Regions from separate parts of the Streptomyces sp. ADMS genome, predicted to be linked through region 1. Evidence: predicted binding sites of a transcription regulator. Region 1 holds the regulator's gene; each other region holds the start of a gene.

Region 1 (4,414 bases):
GTGTTTGCCGAAGCGGTCCTCCAGGGTCACCGTGCCCGCCTCGCAGCGGATCACCGCACCGCAGAAGCCCGTACCCGCCTCCTCGACCACCAGGCCCGGGTCCGCGGGGACCTGCGGTACCGGCTTGGGCTTCTTCCACGGCGGGGTCAGGTCCGGAGAGTACTGGCGCATTCGGATGACGATAGGAGAACCCCCGTGCCGTCAGTCCACCGGCCGCCGCGACACGCCGAAACGCGTTGCCAGGGCGTCCCGTTGGGCCCGTACGAACGCCGCGTCCACCACCGCTCCGTGACCGGGTACGTACAGCGCGTCCTCGCCGCCCAGGGCGAGGAGACGGTCCAGGGCCGCCGGCCACTGCGACGGTACGGCGTCGGGGCCCGCCTGGGGTTCGCCCGACTCCTCGACCAGGTCGCCGCAGAAGACGACGGTCGGGTCGCCGGGTACTACGGCCACGAGGTCGCCGCGGGTGTGGCCGGGGCCGATGTCCGCCAGGAGTACCTCCTGGCCCTCGGCCAGGCCGACGGTGCGGGTGCCCCGCACGGCCTCGCGCGGAACGACCAGGGTGTCCGCCGCCTCCGCCGCCGCCCGTATGTCCAGACCGTTGCGTACCGCGTCCGCACGCAACGCCGCGCGCCCCACTTCCCCGAACGCGTTCCCCACGCCCCCGGCCGCCAGCACATGCGCACCCGCGAACGCCGCCGCCCCGAAAACATGATCGAAGTGGGGATGGGTGAGTGCGAGAAAGTCCACACGGCGGCCGGCGAGCACCTGGGCCTCCAGGCGCAGCCTCGCGCCCTCCGCGAGACTCGATCCCGCGTCGATCAGCAGCGCGCCGCCCGCCCCGGCGACCAGCCCCACCGTGCAGTCCCAGACCGGCAGCCGGCGCCTGCCCACCCCGGCCGCCAGGCGCTCCCAGCCCAGGTCGTCCCACCCGGGCTCTTCCCAAGTCACCTTCATACGGCGACGCTAGCCGGAGAGGGCGGAAGGCGGGCCGGAGAGGGCGGAAGGCGGGCCGGAGAGGGCTGCCGCGGACACGACATCGCAGGACAGGTCGGTACACGTCAGGAGGCCGGTGCAGGCCGCCCTTGCCGGGGGTGTACCCGACAGCCGTACACTGGGCCGGGGAACTCTGGCACTCGCACACGAAGAGTGCCAGGGAAGGTCAATGAAGAGCCGAAAGCCATGTAGACCGGTGCGGGAGACCGGGTACCGGGTAGGCACTCAGGGGACGACAGCAGCTGGAGGTGCGCGCGATGCTCAGTGAACGCAGGCTCGAAGTGCTGCGCGCCATCGTCCAGGACTATGTCGGCACCGAGGAGCCGGTCGGGTCCAAGGCGCTCACCGAGCGGCACAACCTCGGGGTCTCGCCGGCGACCGTCCGCAACGACATGGCGGCGCTGGAGGACGAGGGCTTCATCGCCCAGCCGCACACCAGCGCCGGGCGCATCCCGACCGAAAAGGGCTACCGGCTCTTCGTCGACAAGCTCGCCGGTGTCAAGCCGATGACGGCGCCCGAGCGGCGTGCCATCCAGAACTTCCTGGACGGTGCCGTCGATCTCGACGACGTCGTCGGGCGGACCGTTCGGTTGCTCGCCCAGCTGACGCGGCAGGTCGCCGTCGTGCAGTATCCGTCGCTCACCCGGTCGACCGTGCGGCATGTGGAGCTGCTCTCGCTCGCTCCCGCGCGAGTGATGCTCGTGCTGATCACGGACACGGGCCGGGTGGAGCAGCGGATGATCGACTGCCCGGCGCCCTTCGGGGAGACGTCTCTGGCGGATCTACGCGCGCGGCTCAACAGCCGGGTCGCGGGCCGCCGCTTCGCGGACGTGCCGCAGCTCGTGCAGGACCTCCCGGACGTCTTCGAGGCGGAGGACCGGGGTACGGTCGCGACGGTGCTCTCCACCCTCCTGGAGACGCTCGTCGAGGAGGCCGAGGAGCGGCTGATGATCGGCGGAACCGCCAATCTGACCCGCTTCGGACATGACTTTCCCCTCACTATCAGGCCGGTGCTGGAAGCCCTGGAGGAACAGGTCGTACTTCTCAAACTCCTTGGTGAGGCCGGGGATTCGAGCATGACCGTACGAATCGGTCACGAGAACAAATACGAGGGACTCAACTCCACGTCCGTCGTGTCGGTCGGCTACGGTTCGGGCGGCGAGGCAGTGGCCAAGCTCGGCGTGGTCGGACCGACCCGCATGGACTACCCGGGAACGATGGGAGCGGTACGCGCAGTGGCACGGTACGTCGGACAGATCCTGGCGGAGTCGTAAGTGGCCACGGACTACTACGCCGTACTCGGCGTGCGCCGCGACGCGTCCCAGGACGAGATCAAGAAGGCGTTCAGGAGGCTCGCCCGCGAGCTGCACCCGGACGTCAACCCCGATCCGAAGACGCAGGAGCGGTTCAAGGAGATCAACGCCGCGTACGAGGTGTTGTCGGACCCGCAGAAGAAGCAGGTCTACGACCTCGGCGGCGACCCCCTCTCGCAGGCGGGCGGCCAGGGCGCGGGCGGCTTCGGCGCCGGTGGCTTCGGCAACTTCTCGGACATCATGGACGCGTTCTTCGGAACGGCGTCCCAGCGGGGGCCGAGGTCGCGCACGCGGCGCGGCCAGGACGCGATGATCCGGCTCGACATCGAGCTCGATGAAGCTGCCTTCGGGACGACCAAGGACATCCAGGTCGACACGGCCGTGGTGTGCGGCACCTGTAGTGGTGAGGGTGCGGCGCCGGGGACCTCCGCCCAGACCTGCGACATGTGTCGTGGGCGGGGCGAGGTGTCGCAGGTGACCCGGTCCTTCCTGGGCCAGGTCATGACGTCGCGGCCCTGCCCGCAGTGCCAGGGGTTCGGGACCGTCGTTCCGACGCCGTGCCCCGAGTGCGCCGGTGACGGGCGGGTGCGGTCGCGTCGGACGCTGACCGTGAAGATTCCCGCGGGTGTCGACAACGGTACGAGGATCCAGCTCGCCGGTGAGGGTGAGGTGGGGCCCGGTGGTGGTCCCGCCGGTGACCTGTACGTCGAGATCCACGAGCTGCCGCACTCGCAGTTCCAGCGGCGCGGGGACGATCTGCACTGCACGGTGACTCTTCCGATGACGGCGGCTTCGCTGGGTACGAAGGTGCCGCTGGAGACGCTCGACGGGCTGGAGGAGGTCGACATCCGTCCGGGCACACAGTCCGGGCAGTCGATTCCGCTGCACGGGCGGGGGGTCACTCACCTCCGGGGTGGGGGACGCGGTGATCTCATCGTCCACGTCGAGGTCATGACTCCTTCGAAGCTTGATCCTGAGCAGGAGCGGTTGCTGCGGGAGCTGGCGAAGCTGCGGGGGGAGGAACGGCCCACGGGGCAGTTCCAGCCTGGGCAGCAGGGGCTGTTCTCGCGGTTGAAGGACGCGTTCAACGGGCGTTGACGCAGGGCGGGGGCGGGGGGCCCGCGGCGGAGCCGTGATGGTTGCGGCGCCCCCGCCGCCTCTTCCAAGTGCGGGCCGGTGCCGGGGCAAGGCCTGATTCGGACTTGTGCTGGGGACGTGACAACATGCCGTCATGTCCTCCGCACTGACCGATCTCCTCCCTCACCCGATCGTGCAGGCCCCCATGGCGGGCGGCGTTTCCGTCCCGCAGCTCGCCGGGGCCGTCGCCGAAGCGGGCGGGCTCGGGTTCCTCGCCGCCGGGTACAAGACCGCGGACGTGATGTACCAGGAGATCAAGCAGCTGAGGGGGCTCACGGGGCGCCCCTTCGGCGTGAACCTGTTCATGCCGCAGCCCGAGTACGGTGACCCCGCCGCCGTCGAGGTCTACGCCCACCAGCTCGCCGGCGAGGCCACCTGGTACGACACCGAGCTGGGCGACCCGGACAGCGGACGCGACGACGGCTACGACGCCAAGCTCGCCGTACTGCTCGACAATCCGGTTGCGGTCGTCTCCTTCCACTTCGGCGTGCCGAGCCCCGGCGTACTGGACTCCCTCCGCCGCGCCGGCACCTTCACCCTGGTCACCGCGACCACCGCCGAGGAGGCCCTCGCCGTACAGCGGGCCGGTGCCGACGCGGTGATCGTGCAGGGTGTCGAGGCCGGCGGCCACCAGGGCACCCACCGTGACAACCCCGAGGCGGACGGGTCCGCCATCGGGCTTCTCTCCCTCATCGCGCAGGTCCGCGAGAGTGTCGACCTGCCTCTCGTCGCCGCCGGCGGGCTCATGCGCGGCAGTCAGATCGCCGCCGTCCTCGCCGCGGGCGCGAGCGCCGCCCAGCTCGGCACCGCCTTCCTCGCCACCCCGGAATCCGGCGCCCACACCCTGCACAAGCAGGCACTGACCAACCCCCTCTTCGTCCGTACGGAGCTGACGCGCGCGTTCTCCGGCCGGCCGGCCCGGGGTCTGGTGAACCGTTTCCTGCGCGAGCACGGCCCGTACGCCCCCG
Region 2 (4,414 bases), on a different contig from region 1:
CGACTGCTCGACCCCGTTGGGCGTGAAGAACATCCGCCCGGCGTCCCCGGCACCGAACTTCGCCACCGCCCGCTGCCGCAACCGCTCCTGTCCGAGCGCCGCCGAGACCAGTTCGGCGGGGTGCTCGCGGCGCAGCCGGGTGGCGACGGTCAGTTCACGGGCCGGATCGGTACCGCGCACCTCGTCGAGGAGGGCGTGGCCCTCCGGGGTGAGCAGGGCGGCGAAGGCAAGGTCGTTCACCGGGCCATTGTGGGCCAGCCGGTGGACGGCGTGCTTCCGGCGGCGGTGTCGGCTGTGCTCCGCGGTCCTGCCCTGGGAAGATCCGGCACCATGCGAGCAGTAGGACAAAACTACAAAAAACGGTCAATGGTCCGTGCTGGGATCGCGGCGCTCGCCGTGGCAGCCCTCGCCTCCGGCTGCGCGGAAGGCGGTGCCCCGCCCAAGAACGTCCACCCTGCCCCCGGCCAGGAACTGCGCCTCCACGCACCCCCGGCCCGCGCCCTCGACGCATACGCCCGAAAGCTGGGCCGGGCGCACGCGGCCCGCGCGGCCGCGGCCAAACGCTGGGGCCTGTCGCAGGTCCCGCTGACCGCACCGCCGCCCCCCGCCCGCAAACCGAGACTCACCACCCGCAAGGGCTTCGAGGTGGACGGCCACAGGAAACGCGGCCTGCCGCCCGTCTTCACCACGATCCCCACCCGCCACAAAATCGTCTTCCTCACGATCGACGACGGCGCCGAGAAGGACCCGGCGTTCCTGCGGATGATGAGCGAACTGAAGATCCCGTACACCGCCTTCCTCAGCGACTACCTGGTCAAGGAGGACTACGGCTACTTCAGGAGGATGCGCGACCTGGGCGTCGTACTCAACAACCACACCCTCCACCACCGCTACCTGCCCGCCCTCTCCTACGAGCGACAGAAGAGCGAGATCTGCGGCATGCAGGACGTGATCGAGAAGCGGTACGGCACCCGCCCCGTCCTCTTCCGCCCGCCCTACGGCAACTACAACGAGGACAGCCTGCGCGCCGCCGGATCGTGCGGTGTGAAGTACGTCCCGCTGTGGAACGAGGAGGTCTTCGCCGACCGCTGGGACTACCGCGAGCGGGACCGGGACATCCACCCCGGCGACATCGTCCTCAGCCACTTCCGCGGCAAGGGCGACTGGAAGGGCACGATGCCCGACATGGTCCGCCGCTTCATGAAACTCGTCACCTCCAAGGGGTACGCGGTGGCCCGACTGGAGGACTACCTGTGACCGCGCGTCCACTCGCCGCCGCCGCACTCGCCGCCGCGCTCCTGGCGGCAACGGTCACCGGCTGCGCCCAGTCCGTGGACCCCGGCGGCCGCCTGGACAGGAAGGCAGCCCACCCGGCCGGACAGGCGCCACCCGCCGAGTCCCCGGCCGGCGGCACGCAGGCGTACCGCCGCTGGGGCCTGCCGTCCCCCCTGCCGCCGGCCCCGCCCCCGTCCCCCCGCCCCCGCCTCCGCACGGCGGGGCCCGGCCTCCCCCCGGTCGTCGACCACATCCCGACCCGCGACAAGGTCGTCTTCCTCACTTACGGCGACGGCGCCGAACGCGACCCCCGGTTCGTCGACATGGTGCGCGAACTGCGCCTCCCGGTCAGCATGTTCCTCACGGACAGCGTCGTGGGCCCCGGTTACGCACACTTCGCCCGCCTGCGCGAGGTCGGCGCCAACGTCCAGAACCACACCCTGGACCACCCGGCACTGCGAGGCATGCCCTACGCCGGCCAGCGCGCCGAGATCTGCGGCCAACAGGACAAACTCCGGGAACGCTTCGGCATCCGCCCGCGCCTCTTCCGCCCGCCCCACGGCACGTACGACACGACGACGCTGAGGGCGGCCGGGGACTGCGGGTTGTCGGCGGTGGTCCTCTGGACGGAGGGGGAGCGCCTCCGGCCGGGAAACATCGTCCTGGTCGGCCCGCCACAGGTCGAGCGGACGATGAGGCTGCTCCGCGAGGTGCAGGAGAAGGGGCTGAGCGTGGCCCGTCTGACGGACTATCTCTGACGTACGGGGGTTGCGAGGCGAGGTCGATGCCGACCAGGCCTTTTCTCACCCACCCACCTGCCAAGCCCGCCCGTCTCGGCCCCGTTTGGCAGACGCCTCGGACTTCTCGGCGCCGGGCCGGCATTCCCAGCCCGTCCGGCGTTCGAGGACGAGGCCGTTCAGGCCGAACGGGAGGGTCTGGGGGCAGAGCCCAGGAACGGAGTCCACACCAACCCACGGCCCCGCCACCTGGACCCACGATCACGAAACCCCGCGAAACCGCCGACGGCATTGGCACTCCGCTTGACCGAGTGCTAATCGCAGCCATAGTCTCAGGTCTGGCACTCCCCCCTGGAGAGTGCCAATAGCGACGGGCAGGTCCGGCACCCGCGACGACGGATCCACCTGGTCGCCACCTCAGACAGTTAACCCCGTGAGATCTCCGAAGGGGGAGGTCGGATCGTGACGACCACCAGCTCAAAGGTTGCCATCAAGCCGCTCGAGGACCGCATTGTGGTCCAGCCGCTCGAAGCCGAGCAGACCACGGCCTCTGGCCTGGTCATCCCGGACACCGCCAAGGAGAAGCCCCAGGAGGGCGTCGTCCTGGCTGTTGGCCCGGGGCGCTTCGAGAACGGCGAGCGCCTGCCGCTCGACGTGAAGACCGGCGACATCGTGCTGTACAGCAAGTACGGCGGCACCGAGGTGAAGTACAACGGCGAGGAGTACCTCGTCCTCTCGGCTCGCGACGTGCTCGCGATCGTCGAGAAGTAATTCACCCGGTATTACCAGCATTGCAGTGAACTGCGCCCCTGGCCCCCGCGACCTTCAACAGCCGGGCGTCAGGGGCGCCGTTCGTTTCTCCCAAGTTTTCCGAGAGGGCTGAACCGCTCCTATGGCGAAGATCCTGAAGTTCGACGAGGACGCCCGTCGCGCCCTTGAGCGCGGCGTCAACAAGCTTGCCGACACGGTCAAGGTGACGATCGGCCCCAAGGGCCGCAACGTCGTCATCGACAAGAAGTTCGGCGCTCCCACCATCACCAACGACGGCGTCACCATCGCCCGCGAGGTCGAGCTCGACGACCCGTACGAGAACCTCGGCGCCCAACTGGTGAAGGAGGTGGCGACCAAGACCAACGACATCGCGGGTGACGGTACGACCACCGCCACCGTGCTGGCCCAGGCGCTCGTCCGCGAGGGCCTGAAGAACGTCGCCGCCGGCGCCTCCCCGGCCGCCCTGAAGAAGGGCATCGACGCGGCGGTCAAGGCTGTGTCCGAGGAACTCCTCGCGACCGCCCGCCCGATCGAGGAGAAGTCCGACATCGCCGCCGTGGCCGCGCTCTCCGCGCAGGACACGCAGGTCGGCGAGCTCATCGCCGAGGCGATGGACAAGGTCGGCAAGGACGGTGTCATCACCGTCGAGGAGTCCAACACCTTCGGTCTGGAGCTGGACTTCACCGAGGGCATGGCCTTCGACAAGGGCTACCTTTCCCCGTACATGGTGTCCGACCAGGAGCGTATGGAGGCCGTCCTCGACGACCCGTACATCCTGATCCACCAGGGCAAGATCGGCTCCATCCAGGACCTGCTGCCGCTGCTGGAGAAGGTCATCCAGACCAACTCCTCCAAGCCGCTGCTGATCATCGCCGAGGACGTCGAGGGCGAGGCCCTGTCGACCCTGGTCGTGAACAAGATCCGCGGCACCTTCAACGCGGTCGCGGTCAAGGCCCCCGGCTTCGGCGACCGCCGCAAGGCGATGCTCGGCGACATGGCCGCGCTCACCGGCGCCGAGGTCATCGCCGAGGAGGTCGGCCTCAAGCTCGACCAGGTCGGCCTCGACGTGCTGGGTACCGCCCGCCGCGTCACCATCTCGAAGGACGACACGGTCATCGTCGACGGCGGCGGCGACAGCGGCGCCGTGGCCGGCCGCGTCAACCAGATCAAGGCGGAGATCGAGAACACCGACTCCGACTGGGACCGCGAGAAGCTCCAGGAGCGCCTCGCGAAGCTGGCCGGCGGCGTGTGCGTGATCAAGGTCGGCGCCGCCACCGAGGTGGAGCTGAAGGAGAAGAAGCACCGTCTTGAGGACGCCATCTCCGCGACCCGCGCCGCGGTCGAGGAGGGCATCGTCTCCGGTGGTGGCTCCGCGCTCGTCCACGCCGTGAAGATCCTCGAAGGCAACCTCGGCAAGACCGGCGACGAGGCGACGGGTGTCGCGGTCGTCCGCAAGGCCGCCGTCGAGCCGCTGCGCTGGATCGCCGAGAACGCCGGCCTGGAGGGTTACGTCATCACCTCCAAGGTCGCCGAGCTCGACAAGGGCCAGGGCTTCAACGCCGCGACCGGCGAGTACGGCGACCTGGTCAAGCAGGGCGTCATCGACCCGGTCAAGGTCACCCGCTCCGCCC
Region 3 (4,414 bases), on a different contig from region 1:
GATGCGGTTCGGCACGGTCAGGCCGTTGATCGCGAGGGGGCGGGACAGGATCCGGGCCGCGCGGGAGGGCGCTGCGGCGGGAGTGGTGGCCGTGTCGGTCACGTGGGGGGCTCCTCGGCGAGGTGGCGGGTCGACCGCACGTCGAACGACGGTCAAGTGGATGCGGACACAGGTGCGGACACGGGGTGCGTCCACAGGTGTGTGCATGTGCATCAACTGTCACCGGCCGTCCGCGCATTCCGGTGCCCGCGCCCTGCTCGCTGTGATCCCGGCCACTGGCCGGGGACCGGGGAGGATCAGCCGGCCGGCCGCTCCCGAACGCCCGAAGGGCGGCACCCTCCTCGTCAGGAGAAGGGTGCCGCCCTCGGTACGAAGGACGGTGATCAACCAGAGGTCGATCAGAAGTCCATGTCACCGCCCGGCATACCGCCACCGGCGCCGGCGCCGGCGCCGGCCTTCTCCGGCTTGTCGGCGATGACGGCCTCGGTGGTGAGGAAGAGCGCAGCGATCGACGCGGCGTTCTGCAGCGCGGAGCGCGTCACCTTCGCCGGGTCGATGATGCCCTCGGCGATCATGTCGACGTACTCACCGGTCGCGGCGTTGAGGCCGTGACCGACGGGAAGGTTGCGCACCTTCTCGACGATGACGCCGCCCTCAAGACCACCGTTGACGGCGATCTGCTTGAGCGGGGCTTCCAGAGCGAGACGCACGATGTTGGCGCCGGTCGCCTCGTCACCCGTCAGCTCCAGCTTCTCGAAGACCGAGGTGGCCTGGAGCAGGGCCACGCCACCACCGGCGACGATGCCCTCCTCGACGGCCGCCTTCGCGTTGCGAACGGCGTCCTCGATGCGGTGCTTGCGCTCCTTGAGCTCGACCTCGGTCGCGGCACCGGCCTTGATGACCGCGACGCCACCCGCGAGCTTCGCCAGACGCTCCTGGAGCTTCTCGCGGTCGTAGTCCGAGTCCGAGTTCTCGATCTCGGCGCGGATCTGGTTCACGCGGCCCGCGACCTGCTCGGCGGTGCCGGCACCGTCGACGATCGTGGTCTCGTCCTTGGTGATGACGATCTTGCGCGCACGGCCCAGGAGGTCCAGGGAGGTGTTCTCGAGCTTGAGACCGACCTCCTCGGAGATGACCTCGCCACCCGTGAGGATCGCGATGTCGTTCAGCATCGCCTTGCGGCGGTCGCCGAAGCCCGGAGCCTTGACCGCGACGGACTTGAAGGTCCCGCGGATCTTGTTGACGACCAGGGTCGAGAGGGCCTCGCCCTCCACGTCCTCGGCGATGATCAGCAGCGGCTTGCCCGACTGCATGACCTTCTCCAGGAGCGGGAGCAGGTCCTTGACCGAGGAGATCTTGGAGTTGGCGATGAGGATGTAGGGGTCTTCGAGCGACGCCTCCATGCGCTCCATGTCGGTCGCGAAGTACGCCGAGATGTAGCCCTTGTCGAAGCGCATACCCTCGGTGAGCTCAAGCTCCAGACCGAAGGTCTGGGACTCCTCGACGGTGATGACGCCTTCCTTGCCGACCTTGTCCATCGCCTCGGCGATGAGCTCGCCGATCTGGGTGTCGGCGGCGGAGATGGAGGCCGTCGAAGCGATCTGCTCCTTGGTCTCGACCTCCTTGGCCTGGTCGAGCAGCGCACCGGAGACGGCCTCGACGGCCTTCTCGATGCCGCGCTTGAGGGCCATCGGGTTGGCACCCGCGGCCACGTTGCGCAGACCTTCCCGGACCAGCGCCTGGGCCAGGACAGTCGCGGTCGTCGTGCCGTCACCGGCGACGTCGTCCGTCTTCTTCGCGACTTCCTTGACCAGCTCGGCGCCGATCTTCTCGTACGGGTCCTCGAGCTCGATCTCCTTGGCGATGGATACACCATCGTTGGTGATCGTGGGGGCGCCCCACTTCTTCTCGAGGACGACGTTGCGGCCCTTGGGGCCCAGCGTCACCTTGACGGCGTCCGCGAGCTGGTTCATGCCGCGCTCGAGGCCGCGCCGTGCCTCCTCGTCGAACGCGATGATCTTGGCCATGTGAAGTGGTCCTCCCGGACTGGGGTGGATTGCTCCGGACCGCGCTGGCGCCCGCGACGGACGGCCTGCCTGCCCCGATGGTTCCTTGCACCAACGTGGCCTGCGGGCCTCACCGACCCGGTCCTTCGTTATCACTCTCGCCTTCAGAGTGCTAACGCCAATGATTAGCACTCGCCCCTGCCGAGTGCAAGCGGCTCTCGAAGATCCGCAGGTGAACAGGGGGTCGCCTACGGGCCGGTAGGCACGACCCGGGCGCGCCGGAGCCATGCTCTGGGACATGCCCGGGACATGCCGAAGGGCCCGCACCCCGTGAGGTCCCACGAGGTACGAGCCCTTCGAATCCTTCAATGAAGGAAGAAGAACGTCGCTGCGGTGCGCCGGCGCGTTGCTTCAGCTGGTCGCCAGACGGACCATGTCCGCCTGCGGCCCCTTCTGGCCCTGCGAGATCTCGAAATCGACCCGCTGACCTTCCTCGAGGGTGCGGTAGCCGTCCATCTGAATCGCGCTGTAGTGGACGAAAACATCCGCACCACCGTCGACCGCGATGAAGCCGTACCCCTTCTCCGCGTTGAACCACTTGACGGTGCCCTGAGCCATGCCTAACTCCCCTATTACTGGCCCTTGCACGGATCCGCACTTCGCGGATCCGGGTCAGACCTCACCCCCCCAACCGGTGGGAGTGTGCGCCGGAACGCGTCGACCGCGGCCGAATGTATCTGCCCAACTGCCCTCTGCAACAGGTCAATTGGACGAGAAATCCGGGCACACCAGGTCGTGGAATATGCGGAGAATTCACGCGACTTCAGGGCAAGTCGGGCCCCACATAGGGAACAAAAAACGCAAAAGGCCTGCACACTTTGGCTACTTCTCGCTGGGTGCGCGGCAAGAACTCATACGCGTGCGACTCGCGAAGTGGTGCGGGTTCCCCAACTGTACCGCGCTCAACCATAGAGAATTGCCCCCTCCGCTTCTCTCACGGAGGGGGCAATTCGATGAACTCTCGGTAACCGATGTTACCGACGGTTACTACTGGCGGGTATCAACCGCCGGCGACGGCCGGGATGATCGACACGCCCGCACCGTCCGGCGTCGCCGTCTCCAGCCCCTGCTCGAAGCGGACGTCGTCGTCGTTGACGTACACGTTGACGAACCGGCGCAGCTTGCCCTGGTCGTCGAGCACCCGGGCGGCGATCCCCGTGTGGTTCCTCTCCAGGTCGGCGATGACCTCGGCGAGGGTCCCGCCCTCGGCGGTCACCTCGGCCTGCCCGCCGGTGTAGGTGCGCAGGATGGTGGGGATGCGGACGGAAACGCTCATGACTTTCGACCTCCGGTCGGGTGGCGCGCCCCACAGGGGCGCGGGGGGACTGCGCGACCAGCCCCTACCGGCCCGCAGACGAACAACTACCTCTTACGCGAGTCCGGCCTCGTGGAACGAATCGAGGTTGGGACGAATGGTCGCGGTGAGCCCCGTCCCGGCCACCGCGTCCAGCGTCTTGAGGCCGTCCCCGGTGTTCAGCACGACGGTCGTGAGGGCCGGGTCGAGCAGACCGTTCTCGATCAGCTTCTTCGTGACACCCACGGTCACGCCACCGGCCGTCTCCGCGAAAATGCCTTCCGTACGCGCGAGCAGCTTGATCGCGTCGACCACCTGCTCGTCGGTCACGTCCTCCACGGCCCCACCGGTGCGCCGGGCGATGTCCAGCACGTACGGCCCGTCCGCCGGGTTGCCGATCGCCAGCGACTTGGCGATGGTGTCGGGCTTCTGCGGCCGTACGACGTCGTGGCCGGCCTTGTAGGCCACGGACACCGGCGAGCAGCCCTCCGCCTGGGCGCCGAAGATCTTGTACGGCTTGTCCTCGACGAGCCCGAGCTTGATCAGCTCCTGGAGGCCCTTGTCGATCTTCGTGAGCTGCGACCCGGAGGCGATGGGCACGACGAGCTGGTCGGGGAGCTGCCAGCCGAGCTGCTCGCAGATCTCGTACGCCAGGGTCTTGCTGCCCTCCGCGTAGTACGGGCGCAGGTTGACGTTGACGAAGCCCCAGCCCTCGCCGGCCGGGTCGCCGATCAGCTCGGAGCAGAAGCGGTTCACGTCGTCGTAGTTTCCCTCGATGCCGACGAGGTCTCCGCCGTACACCGCGGCCATGACGACCTTGCCCTGCTCCAGGTCGTGCGGGATGAACACGCAGGAGCGGAAACCGGCCCGGGCGGCGGCGGCGCCGACGGCACCGGCCAGGTTGCCCGTGGAGGAGCAGGAGAGAGTGGTGAAGTCGAAGGCGCGGGCGGCCTCGATGGCCTGGGCGACGACCCGGTCCTTGAAGGAGTGCGTCGGGTTGCCGGAGTCGTCCTTGACGAAGAGCTTGCCGACGTCGACACCCAGCTCGCGGGCG

Evidence for each region. Region 1 encodes HrcA, which represses chaperone genes, less so after heat shock. Its sites were predicted from a motif close to TTNGCACTCNGNNNNNCNGAGTGCNAA; they were not measured.
Region 2: the regulator HrcA is predicted to act here: its motif matches at 2,304-2,330, upstream of groES (co-chaperone GroES).
Region 3: the regulator HrcA is predicted to act here: its motif matches at 2,156-2,182, upstream of groL (chaperonin GroEL).

Annotation. Positions count from the first base shown of each region.
Region 1 covers NZ_JAVFVX010000021.1:56,566-60,979, forward strand. The annotation lists gene RB628_RS12330 (DUF3097 domain-containing protein) at 1-171, opposite strand, end outside; gene RB628_RS12335 (MBL fold metallo-hydrolase) at 202-957, opposite strand; gene hrcA (heat-inducible transcriptional repressor HrcA) at 1,254-2,270, shown strand; gene dnaJ (molecular chaperone DnaJ) at 2,271-3,407, shown strand; gene RB628_RS12350 (nitronate monooxygenase) at 3,541-4,414, shown strand, end outside.
Region 2 covers NZ_JAVFVX010000008.1:106,196-110,609, reverse strand. The annotation lists gene RB628_RS05925 (THUMP-like domain-containing protein) at 1-240, opposite strand, end outside; gene RB628_RS05920 (polysaccharide deacetylase family protein) at 367-1,257, shown strand; gene RB628_RS05915 (polysaccharide deacetylase family protein) at 1,254-2,033, shown strand; gene groES (co-chaperone GroES) at 2,475-2,783, shown strand; gene groL (chaperonin GroEL) at 2,905-4,414, shown strand, end outside.
Region 3 covers NZ_JAVFVX010000069.1:10,662-15,075, reverse strand. The annotation lists gene RB628_RS26510 (NADH:flavin oxidoreductase) at 1-102, opposite strand, end outside; gene groL (chaperonin GroEL) at 399-2,027, opposite strand; gene RB628_RS26500 (cold-shock protein) at 2,418-2,624, opposite strand; gene RB628_RS26495 (MoaD/ThiS family protein) at 3,067-3,342, opposite strand; gene thrC (threonine synthase) at 3,436-4,414, opposite strand, start outside.